DNA from 2 places in the Neglectibacter sp. X4 genome. Region 2 is predicted to be linked to the other one. Evidence: riboswitches for the same ligand, from Rfam matches in the RefSeq annotation. Region 2 holds a riboswitch; the other holds the start of a gene.
The links. A riboswitch is a leader RNA that binds a small molecule or an ion and turns the genes downstream of it on or off. The one in region 2 is predicted to bind lysine.
Positions count from the first base shown of each region.

Region 1 (6,092 bases), on a different contig from region 2:
CGGCGGCTTTCTTGGAAAGCTCGATGAGCAGGTTTATGCCCAGGGACATGTTCCGGGAATAGAAGATGGGCATAGTTTCCGCCGCTTCCGCAATGGAGGCGGCCTGCTCCGGGGAATAGCCTGTGGTACACAGCACAGCGGCTGTGCCCGGATGGGCCTTGCAGTATGCCAAAATGGCGGACAGGGCGGAGGGGTGGGAGAAGTCGATGATAACATCCGCAGGCTCCGGTACTTCCCCGATTTCCGTATACACAGGGAAGCCGGTCTGGGGCGCGCCGGTAATATCCACCCCGGCGGTTATCTTGCAGTCCTCCCGCTCTCGGGCAAAATTCTGTACGGCAGCACCCATTTTCCCGCCGCAACCGCACAACAGCAGTCTTGTCATTTCCGATGGCTCCTTTCCTTTTCACGTCTGGACTGGCTTACAGCAGGCTGTGCTTTTGCAGCAGGGCTGCAAGCTTCTGCCGCTTTTCCTCCGGCATGGTGGTCAGGGGCATGCGGCAATGGTTGGTGGAGATTTTCCCCATCTGGAACAGGGCCTCCTTAATGGGGATGGGGTTCACGTCCATAAAGAAACCGTCCATCAAATCCAGGTATTCCACCTGAAGCTTCCTTGCCTCCTCCAGGTTTTCCTGGAGCATAGCGGCGGTTAAATCGTGCATCTGCCGGGGCAGTGCGTTAGAGAATACGGAAATAACCCCCTTGCCGCCTAAAGCCATTATGGGCAGGGTCTGGTTATCCTCCCCGGAGTATACGGCCAGCTTATCCCCGCACAAAGCTAGGGTACGGGCGACGGAGGCGGTGTCACCGTTTGCCTCTTTTACGGCAACGATGTAGGGGTTATCCGCCAGCTCCTGATAGGTTTCAGGCTGGATATTGCAGCCTGTGCGGCTGGGCACGTTGTAGAGCACGCAGGGCATCTGCACAGAATCGGCAATGAAGCGGAAGCTTTCGATAAGCCCTTTCTGGGAGGTCTTGTTGTAATAAGGGGTTACCAGCAGCAGGCCGTCGGCTCCCAGCTTTTTGGCTTCCAGGGAAAGCTCCACGCAGAATTTGGTGTCATTGCTGCCAGTGCCCGCAATGACGGGCACCCGGCCCTTCACCTTTTCTATGATAAAGCCCACTGTCTGCAAATGTTCTTCCGCGCTCATGGTGGCGGCTTCCCCGGTGGTGCCGCAGGCGATAATGGAATCAATGCCGTTTTCTATCTGAAATTCAACAAGCCGCTCCAATTCCTCCCAGTAGATTTCGCCGCAGGGGGTAAAGGGGGTGATAAGCGCCGTACCGGCGCCGGTGAACAGCAACTCTTTTGTCATAGGTATCCCTCCGAAAAATCAGTCAAATCGCCATGCGATACAGGATACGCACAAAAAGCTGTGAAAACGCGGCCTTTTGTGCCCGGTACCGTTTCCTTCTTCTGTGTTTTCAGTCACAGTAGCCCAGCTTGCACAAAAGCTCTGCCATCAGCAGGCCGCCTCCGGCAGCGCCTCGCAGGGTGTTGTGGGAGAGGCAGACAAACTTATAGTCATACTGGGTGTCGGGCCGCAGCCGCCCGGCAGAGATGGCCATGCCGCCTTCTATATCCCTGTCCAGCTTGGGCTGGGGCCTGTCGTTTTCCTCGAAGTAATGAATGAACTGTTTGGGGGCGCTGGGCAGCTCCAGCTCCTGAGCGGGGCCTCGGAAGCTTTTCCAGCGCTCAATAATTTCCTCCACGCTTGCTTTTTTCTCCAGGGAGAAGAACACCGCTGCCATGTGCCCGTCGGACACAGGCACCCGCAGGCACTGGGAGGTGATGGAAGGAGAGCAGGCGTTTACAATGACGCCGTTTTCCACATGGCCCCAGATTTTCAAAGGCTCCTGTTCAGACTTTTCCTCCTCGCCGCCGATATAGGGAATGACGTTATCCAAAATCTGCGGCATGGTTTCAAAGGTTTTGCCAGCGCCTGAAATGGCCTGGTAGGTGCAGGCCAGCACCTTTGTCACGCCTAAGTCCATAAGGGGATGGATGGCGGGCACATAGCTTTGCAGGGAGCAGTTGCACTTGACGGCGATAAAGCCCCGCTTGGTGCCCAAGCGCTTTCTCTGGTGCTCGATGACCTTGTGGTGCTCTGCGTTTAATTCCGGGATAATCATGGGTACATCCGGCGTGCCTCGGTGCTGCTTGTTGTTGGAGATAACCGGGCACTCCTTTTTGGCATAGGCCTCTTCCAGGGCCATAATGTCCTCGGATTTCATGTTCACCGCGCAGAACACAAAATCCACCAAAGAGACAACCTTGTCTATATCCTTCTCCGCGTCATATACGGGCAGTTCTGCCATGGCAGGGGGGATGGGGGCCTCCATGGCCCAGCGGCCCTCCAAGGCCTCCTGATACGTTTTCCCGGCAGAGCGGGCGCTGGCTGCCAGGGCCGTAACCTTAAACCAGGGGTGGTTTTCTAAAATGGTGGCAAAGCGCTGGCCCACCATGCCAGTGCATCCGATAATGCCTACGCGATACTGTTTCATGTTCCAAGTTCCTTTCTTTAGTGGGAGTATGTTTCGTGTTCTGCTTAATTCCTTAGAAGCTGTACCGATAGGAGTGGTACAAATATTTTCGAGAAAATTTTGTGGGCTTCAAGGCGGAAACCGCAAGACATGCTGTGGCATGTCGAGGATTTCCAACACAGAAACCTGCAAAATTTGCCGGGAAGATTTGTGCTATGCCCTATTGGTACGGCTTCTTAGCCTTTCTTCCACCCGGCCGACCTTTCTGGCCCGCTGGGCTTTCACTTCCTCTTCCACGCGGAAATAAAGCTTCATCTGGTTCAGCATAATTTCCACATCGGCTATCTCTTCTGCAATATCGTCTGTGGTGCGCCTGCCCCGCTTATGCTTGCACAGGGCATCCTGTAGCTCTGCCATCTCTTCCAGCAGGCAGAGGATCTGGGCATCCCCGCCCCAGGTGTCCAGGGCCTTTTGAAAGACAGCATGCTCTTCCTCCGTCATAGCCATTCTCCTTTTCCCTCTTTTTACACTGGCAAGTTCTGCGGGAAGAATCAAAAAAACCGGTTGAAAACCGGCTGCCAATCTCCTATAATAGAAATGCTGCGGCACAGGGCCGCCTGGTTAAGTAAATAGCACTCCATCATACTTGATGACAGTCGCAAAGCTGTTGGCCGCTGCGACCAGGGTCAACTTGCCGGATATCCCCTTCGGCAGCTTACCCTTTCACAAGACTTCTATGGTTCTGGCAACCTCGATCCCGCTACTTTTGAAAGCCGCGCCTCTATTCGTTCTCTATAATACCTTAGTTTTGCGCCATTGTCAATTTTTTCGGCCGGGATATTCTATGAAAATTTTACAGGACTGGTGAACGCCATGCAGGAACATACTTTACAGACCCGCGATTTTTACTATGATTTGCCCCAGGAGCTGATTGCCCAAAAGCCGGTGGAACCCCGGGACTCTTCCCGGCTGATGACCCTTGACAAGGAAACAGGGGAGATAACCCATCGCCATTTCCGGGATATTGCAGACTTGCTGCGTCCCGGCGACTGCCTAGTTTTAAACGACTCCCGGGTGCTGCCCGCCCGCATTTACGGGGTGAAAGAGGGGACAGGCGCCCATGTGGAGTTCCTTTTGCTGGAAAACAAGGGAGATGATGTCTGGGAGGCCCTGGCAAAGCCCGGCAAGCGGGCAAAAAAGGGCAGCCGCTTTACCTTTGGGGACGGGCTGCTCCAGTGCGAGGTTACAGACGTGCTGGAGGATGGGAACAGGCTTATCCGCTTTATCTATGACGGTGTGTTTTTTCAACTGCTGGACAAGATAGGCCAAATGCCTTTGCCCCCTTATATTAAGGAAAAGCTGGAGGATAAGGAGCGGTATCAGACTGTGTATTCCCAAGAGGCAGGCTCTGCCGCCGCCCCCACGGCAGGCCTGCATTTCACGCCGGAGCTGCTGGAGAAAATTAAAGAAAAGGGGGTGGAACTGGGGTTTGTGACGCTCCATGTGGGACTGGGCACCTTCCGCCCGGTAAGCGCGGAGAGAATCACCGACCACAAAATGCACGCCGAGCATTATTACATGCCCCAGTCCACAGCCGACATGATAAATGCCACCAAAGAGCGGGGGGGCAGGGTGATAGCTGTGGGTACTACAAGCTGCCGCACCATAGAGTCTGTGGCCCGGCGGGAGGGGCGCTTTAAAGAAAGCCAGGGCTGGACGGATATTTTTATCTATCCGGGTTACCAGTTCAAGGGCCTGGACGGGCTTATTACAAACTTCCACCTGCCGGAAAGCACCCTCATTATGCTGGTATCTGCTTTAGCGGGCAGGGAACATGTGCTGCGGGCCTATGAGGCGGCAGTGCGGGAACAGTACAGGTTTTTCAGTTTTGGGGATGCGATGTTTATTGGAGACCTGAAGTGAATATCGTCAGCGAGACGCTGAAAAGCCCAGAAGCCAAGCGGTTTCTGGGCTTTTCTAAGACATTCTGCTTAAAAGGGATTATATCTGTGTATATCCGCGCCCTACTAATGCCGTTCAGGACACTGGCGGCTCATAGGAAAGTTGAATATAGAAAAGATATAGCAAACTTTGCCGGAACCCAGCTTTGGAGCGGCCCCAAAGGCTTTTAAAGCAGCCGGGTGTTGTTGATGATAAGCTCGAACTGCAGGCCCAGGGTTCTTGCGGCCTTGCGGCACAGCACCATGCGCTCCAGGAAAATTTCAAAGTATTCCATAACGGGGCATATTTCCGTGTCTATCACAATATTAAATGTACAGACCTTCTGCTCCGGGTCAATTTCAAGCCGCATGTCCTCCACTGCGTAATTCACCCGGTCATGGATGTCCGCCGCCAGCACTGCATCCTTGCGCACCCGGGTGCGGCGCACATCGCTTTTGTCCGAAAGGATAAGGGCTGCTGCCAGGGGGTTAACCGGGTAAGCCGTCTTTTCGTCATGGTGCCCGATGGCGGAGCACACCATGGCGATTTCCTCCGGAGGCATCTGCAGTTTGTTTAAAAGGGTGAAGGCCATCAGCGCGCCGCTGTGGGCATGATCCGCCCGATTCACCGTGTTGCCGATGTCATGCATGTACCCGGCAATCGCCGCCAGTTCGCAGGTGCGGGCAGGGTATCCCAAAGATTCCAAAATGCGCTGGGCATAATGGCTGCTGCGCTTGGCATGGGCAAGGCCGTGTTCCGTAAAGCCGATAGAGCCTAAGCAGTTGTTGCCGCTTTCAATATAGCAGCGCACCTCCGGGTTTTTAAAAATATCTTCGGGGGAGAGGGCTTGGTAATCCGCCATATGCTGACCGCCTTTCTGTAGCTTTTTATTCCGCTGTGAGCATTCTGTACATGGCCTCCAGGCAGATCTGGGCATGAAGCTTCAAGCTGTCCAGCTTCACCCGCTCGTTTACATCGTGGGCATGGCTGTTAGGATCTTCCTTGAAGGCGGGGCCGAAAGCAACGCCCTTGCCAAACATCTGCCGGGCATAGGTGCCGCCGCCCATGGAAAAGATTTCACACTCTTCGCCGGTCACGTCCTCATACGCGCCGGAAAGCAGGGTGACAAGCTGGCTTTCCTTAGGCAGGTACAGGGGGACAGAGTTGGAAAGCAGGGTATAGGCCAGGCCCTCATAGGGCTGCACAGCCTTTTCCAGGGTGGCGGAAATCTCCTGCCCGTCTAAAGTAGCAGGGTAGCGGATATCCACCGTCAGGCTGCAGGAGTTTTCATCCACGTTTACCAAGCCCAGGTTAAAGGTGAGGGGGCCGCTGGGCTCGTCGCTGAGCTTTACGCCCATAGGCTCGCCGTCGTGGTGCAGGCCGATTTTTTCATAGGCAAAGCGAAAGAAAACGCCGGCTTTTTCCCCGAACACCTCATAGAGGAGCTTCACCAGATGGGAAGCCGCGTTCACGCCGTTCCAGGGGGTGGAGGCGTGGGCCGCCTGCCCAATGGACAAAATGGAAGCGCCGCCCTCTGCGGGGGTGATTTCAAATTCTGTTCCAGCCTTTTGGGCGGCTTCCCGCAGCTTCTCCAGTTCTTCAGCCGTGCAGGCGATTTCACACTGGGCCTTGGCGGGCACCGCGTTCACCACAGTGCCGGAGGCAAA
Region 1 covers NZ_QWLE01000001.1:392,866-398,957, reverse strand. Annotated here, with positions in the region: gene dapB (4-hydroxy-tetrahydrodipicolinate reductase) at 1-385, opposite strand, end outside; gene dapA (4-hydroxy-tetrahydrodipicolinate synthase) at 423-1,316, opposite strand; gene asd (aspartate-semialdehyde dehydrogenase) at 1,426-2,505, opposite strand; gene D1841_RS01985 (hypothetical protein) at 2,698-2,985, opposite strand; lysine riboswitch at 3,107-3,276, opposite strand; gene queA (tRNA preQ1(34) S-adenosylmethionine ribosyltransferase-isomerase QueA) at 3,358-4,407, shown strand; gene D1841_RS01975 (hypothetical protein) at 4,404-4,616, shown strand; gene D1841_RS01970 (HD domain-containing protein) at 4,613-5,287, opposite strand; gene D1841_RS01965 (Sapep family Mn(2+)-dependent dipeptidase) at 5,313-6,092, opposite strand, start outside.
Region 1: it holds a riboswitch for lysine, as region 2 does, so the genes downstream of both, D1841_RS01985 (hypothetical protein) here and D1841_RS02710 (Na+/H+ antiporter NhaC family protein) in region 2, are expected to answer to the same signal.

Region 2 (6,092 bases):
AATGGTTTCGCCGGACAGCAGCTCCGGAATGGAGACGCCCAGCGACTGCGCCAGCGGCCCCAGCAGGGATATATCCGGCAGGCCCCGGCCTGTTTCCCATTTGGAAACGGCTTTGTCGCTGACCGCCAGTATTTCCGCAAGCTGGGCCTGTGTCAGCCCCTTCTTTTCCCGCAGGGCCTTAACAGCGGCCCCTGCTACATAGTGATTCATAAAGCTTCGCGCTCCTTTTCAAGAGTTTGGTTTCAACCTGTATGTACTATAACAAAACAGCCAGCCCCCTGCAACCTACGCTCCGTAGAGAGGGCGCGGGCCAGGCGGGAGATTTGCCTTCGTACAAGAAAATTTTCACAAAAACCAGTTGCAGCCTGCCTGCCCTTTGGTGTATAATCTATATAGTGCATTTGGGGCTGCCTGATAAAAGCGGGAAACATTTCAAAGCGCCCGCTGTTTTTCAGCGCAAGCCCTTAACTATCCTTGAAAGGAATGAACAGCTATGATTAATGTAACCGTATGGTATGAGGCAGTGGAGGAGCGGGGGGAACTCCGTCCCGAGTTTATGCCCGCAGGCATCCCGGAAGAGCGCAAGGGCCACCTGGAGGCCTTAATCGCGAAGAACGTAGCCGAAATTAAAGAGGTGTACCCGGACGGCCACCTGAAGACCCTGGCCAACACCCTGAACCAGAACGAGGACATGAACGTTACTTACACCAGCCTTTTTGATCCGGAATACGGCCTGCCGGATGAACTGCTGGACAAGACCGACGTGCTTATCTGGTGGGGGCACATCGCCCACCATGCCGTGCCTGACGAGCTGGCCTATAAGGTTGTGGCCCGGGTGCAGCGGGGCATGGGCTTCATCGGCCTGCACTCTGCCCACCTCTCCAAGCCCTTCCGGTATCTCCTGGGCACCAGTGGCAACCTGAAATGGCGGGAAGTGGACTTCACCCGGGTTTACAAGATGAACGCGATCCATCCCATCACCCAGGGCGTCCCTGAAACCTTTGAGCTGGAGCGGGAAGAGGTGTACTGTGAGCCTTTCGATATCCCCAAGCCGGACGATCTGCTCTTCACCAACTGGTACAGGGGCGGCGAGCTGTTCCGCAGCGGCGCCACCTGGACCCGGGGCAACGGCAAGATTTTCTATTTCCAGCCGGGCCACGAGACATTCCCCTCCTATCACAATCCCATTATTGTGAAGATTATTGAAAACGCTGTGCGGTGGGTTGCGCCTGCCCAGTGGATTGAAAAGCTGGAAAGCCCCCGGATTGAAAAGTCCCCGGAAGAGCTTTTACGGTAATCTTCCCTGCATCTGCCGGCAGTAAGCATGTCCCCTGGCCCCCTGGGCCGGGGGATTTTTGCTTTCCAGGTGTTCCCGAACCCGGAGATATTGCCTCATGCCCTTCCTGCCTGCCAATTTCCCCAAATCCCGCTTGACAAGCGGGGCGGGAGGGGGTATGATAAGCATAAGCATGATAGAGGCGCGGCTGACAAGAGTACGTTTCCAGCAGGCCCCGGGCAGGGGTGGAAGCGGAAAGGGGATGCCGCCGAGGCTAAGGAGCGCCCAGCTCCTTTTGCCGGGCTGCGGGAGAAGATCCCGCAGACTGTCGCCTTCCTTGCAGGGAGGGCGGAGCGCTGTTGTGATTCATATGCCTTTTTGTGAAGTCATGACAGAGTATGTCATGACTTTTTGCATGAGAGAGGGAAAAACATGAAGAAAGCAAACCTTATCAAGGGGGTGCTGCTGGCGGTTATCCTGGTGGCAGTGTTTGTAGGCCCCCTGCTTGCCGGAAACGGTGAGAGCGCCGCGGAGGGGGGCGGGTTCTATGGCACCGCCTGGGCGCTGCTGCCCCCGGTCATCGCCATTGCCCTGGCCCTTATCACCAAGGAGGTGTACTCCTCCCTGTTTGTGGGCATTGTCATAGGCGGCCTGCTCTATTCCGCCTATTCCTTTGAGGGCACTGTGCTCCACGTGTTCCAGGGAGGCATTGTCAGCGTGCTGTCCGATGGGTACAACATCGGCATCCTGGTGTTCCTGGTAATTTTGGGTGCCATGGTGGCTTTGATGAACAAGGCCGGCGGATCCGCCGCCTTCGGGCGCTGGGCCGCGCAGCACATCAAAAGCCGGGTGGGCGCGCAGCTTGCCACTGTGGCCCTGGGCGTACTTATCTTTATCGATGACTATTTCAACTGCCTCACCGTAGGCTCTGTTATGCGCCCTGTAACGGACAAGCACAAGGTGTCCCGGGCAAAGCTTGCTTATCTCATCGACGCCACCGCCGCGCCTGTGTGCATTATCGCCCCGGTTTCCTCCTGGGCGGCGGCTGTGGCCAGCTATGTGGAGGACGGCAACGGCCTCAGCCTGTTTATCAAGGCCATCCCCTTTAACTTTTACGCCATCCTCACCATTGTCATGATGATTGGCATGGCAGTGATGAAGATGGAGTTTGGCCCCATGGCTCGGTTCGAGCGCAGCGCCCAAAATGATGGCGACCTGTGGGGCGGCAAAAACCCCTATGCGGGCGCAGCCGGGGAGGAGGAAGAGGAGAAGGGCATCGTGCTGGATCTGGTGCTGCCCATTGTTGTGCTGATCATCTCCTGCGTTGTGGGCATGATTTATTCCGGCGGCTTCTTTGAGGGCGCGTCCTTTGTGGAGGCTTTCTCGGGTTCCGACGCCTCTGTAGGCCTGATGCTTGGTTCTGTCTTTGTCCTGGCCTTCACCATTTTGTACTACTGCCTGCGCAAAACCATGACCTTCCGCCAGACCATGGACTGCATCCCTGAGGGCTTCAGGGCCATGGTGCCTGCCATCCTCATCCTCACCTTTGCCTGGTCGCTGAAGGCTATGACAGATTCCCTGGGCGCCAAGGTGTTTGTGGAAGGCGTAGTAAAAGGCTCTGCCGGGGCTTTCCAGGCTTTCCTGCCTGCTGTGGTGTTCCTCATCGGATGCTTCCTGGCCTTTGCCACTGGCACAAGCTGGGGCACCTTTGGCATCCTCATCCCCATCACCCTCAGCGTGTTCCCCCTGACCGATCCCCTGGGCGTGGTGTGCGTGTCCGCCTGCATGGCGGGGGCTGTCTGCGGCGACCATTGCTCCCCCATTTCCGACACCACCATCATGGCTTCCGCCGGCGCCCAGTGCGACCACGTGGATCACGTGTCCACCCAGTTGCCCTATGCCATCACAGCGGCGGCTGTCAGCTTTGTGTCCTACCTGTTCGCGGGCTTTGTGCCCAATGCCCTTATCGCCCTGCCCGTCTCCATCCTGCTGATGGTGGGCACCCTGTTTGCCATGAAAACCATCCACGGCAAAAAGCAGGGGGCATAAGGGAGTGCTCCTGAAAAGAGGATAGAAAAACCGGGGCGCACCCTTTTGGCCGTCAGGCTGGGGGATGCGCCTCTTTTTCCGCTACCCCTTTTCCTCCTGGCCCAGCCAGGAAAGCCCCTTTTTGGAAAGGAGGAACAGGGCGCAGATGTTGGGCAGGGCCATCAGGCCGTTGCAGGCGTCCCCAAAGCGGAACAGGGTTTCCAAAGGCAGCACACACCCTGCCACAGCAGCCCCGGCAAAGGCCAGGGCAAAGGTTGTGCGCCCCCTGCCCCGGGTAAGGTAGAACAGGCCGCTCCTCCCGTAACAGCACCAGGCCACCGAGGTTGCAAAGGCGAAAAGCACTGTGCACAGGGATACGGCCCAGCGGCCCCAAATCCCCATAGCCTGCTCAAAGGGGTAAAAGGTAAGCTGCGCCCCGGAAAGGCCAGGGGCCGGGCAGCACAGGATGCACAGCCCTGTCACCGTACACATCACCAGGGTGTCCAGGAACACCTGGAAAATCCCCATATATCCCAGCTCTGCCGGGGCGCGGCCCTCCACCTCCTCATAGGCAAAGGCAGAGCTGCCCAGGCCCGCTTCGTTGGTAAACACCCCCCGGGAAATCCCGGCCTGCATGGCAAGCACCATCCCCGCCGTCCCTCCGGCCCCGGCCCGCAGGGAAAAGGCGCTTTCCCATATAGAGGATAAAGCGGCAGGGAGGTTTTCCCGGAAAACCCACAGCACAAAAAGGGACGCGCCCATAAAGAGCATGGTCATGGCAGGCACCAGCTTTTCCGTTATCTTCACAGCAAACCCCAGCCCGCCCCGGGCCACGAAAAAGAGCGCCGCTCCCGCCAGAAGGGCCGCCGCCCAGCCGGGACCGCCCAGATCCTCCCAGGCGGCCCGGAAGGCGTGCATCTGCACCATGTTGCCCATGCCCAAAGAGGAAAGGCAGCACCCGGCGGCATAGACCAGGGCCAGCGCCCCGCCGTATTTCCCCGCCTTTTCTATGTAGCGCAAAGCTCCCGTGCCCCGTCCCCTTACAGGCTTAAACCGGGCGCAGAGATAGTTTTCCATGAAAACCGTCATCATCCCCAGCAGGGAGGAGGCCCACATCCAGAAAAGCGCCCCCGGCCCTCCTGCCATAATGGCAGCGGCCACCCCCACAATGTTCCCTGTGCCAATGGAGCCTGCCAGGGCGGCAGTGAGGGCCTGGAACTGGCTGACCCCGCCGCGGGCTTCTTTCCGGCAGCACAGGGCTGCTTTCAGCCAGCGTCCCGCCCTGCGCACCTGGAAAAAGCAGGTTTCATAGGAAAAATAGGCCCCGGCAGACAAAATCAGGGCCAGGGTAGGCCAACCCCACAGCACCCCGCAAATCAGTTCTCCCATGTATCTCCCCTCCTGTGTATGCCTCCGGCGGCTTAGGGACTCCGAGTCTCGCCTGCCGGCTCGGTCGGCTCGAGACGGTTGCCATTGGCAGCCCTCGCCCCTAAGAACCCTGCAACCCCTTTTAAAAAAGGGGTTGACCCTAAAATTAAACATCTATCCCTTAAGGCCCATCCTCTTTTCAAAAAATTCCTGGGAGCTTATGCCGGAATATCGCAGGAACCGCCCCAGCTCAAACAGGGAATTGGGATCCCTTGTCACCCGGCACACCTTTTCCTCGCAGGAGAGGGTACACAAAAACCCCATTTCCTTTACAATGCCAGGGGTAGACTTGCTCATGGCCCCAAAGGGGTAGGCCAGGGCCGTGGGAGGGGCAATTCCCCCCTTTTCCGTTATGGCCCGCTGGGCCTCGTTCAAATCCCCCATAAGCCTTTGGCGGTACTGCTCCTCCGATTCCCCGGGAAGCTTCTTCACCCCCAGCGCCCCTTTTTTGCTCTGGTGCAGGTCATAGCTGTGGTTCTGCACCTCCACCAGCCCGGAGTCTGCCATTTCCTTCAGCTCTTCCCAGGTGCAGTGGGAATAGTAGGCGCTTTCGTCCGGGGTGTCGGTGTAGAGATCCGTATAGCGGCCTATGGGGGAAATGACAAATTTGCTGTTGTATTTCTGGGCCAAAGGGAAGGCGTATAGGTAGTTGCTGTAGTATCCGTCGTCAAAGGTGAGCAGCACAGGCTTTTCCGGCAGGGAGCCTCCTTTGGTGTAGGCGATAAGATCCTCAATGAGGATGGTGGTATAGCCATGGCTTTGCAGATACCGCAAATCGTTTTCAAACTCCTCCGGGGAGATGACATACTGGCCGTGCCGGGCCGGATCCTTTAGCATGGAGTGGTACATCACCACCGGCACTTCCACCCCCTCCGAAGCGGCGGCAGCCATAAAGGCCCCTGCCCCCAGCGCCAGGCACAAAATTCCCAGCCCCGCCATTTTCAGGTTGATTTTCACAAGGGCAAAAAAGCCCTTTGGTTTCTTCTTCATATGGATAGCCACCCCCTGTATCCATATATATAGGCCGCGGCAGGCAAAAATGAGTGCCAAACCATTGACACCGGGGCGGGATGCGGCTATAATAGGAAAGAAATACAGAAAAAGCGCAGGGAAGATGCCTTTTGCCCGATTGCAGAGAGACGGCTGGCTGGTGAAAAGCCGTAGGAGGGGAAGGGCAGGCCGCCCTTTCTGTGCCAGCGGCACAGGCGCACCGGTGTGAGGAGCACCGGCGTTTCCCGGCGTTAACGGGGACAAAGAGGCAGAATGCACAGCTTTTAAGAGGGCGATCAGGCTGCAATTTGGGTGGTACCGCGGGCTTGCCCGTCCCATGTGGACAGGCAGGCTTGTTTTATTTTTGCCT
Region 2 covers NZ_QWLE01000002.1:144,344-150,435, forward strand. Annotated here, with positions in the region: gene D1841_RS02700 (helix-turn-helix domain-containing protein) at 1-210, opposite strand, end outside; gene D1841_RS02705 (ThuA domain-containing protein) at 494-1,297, shown strand; lysine riboswitch at 1,466-1,643, shown strand; gene D1841_RS02710 (Na+/H+ antiporter NhaC family protein) at 1,709-3,325, shown strand; gene D1841_RS02715 (sodium:alanine symporter family protein) at 3,407-4,693, opposite strand; gene D1841_RS02720 (polysaccharide deacetylase family protein) at 4,847-5,722, opposite strand.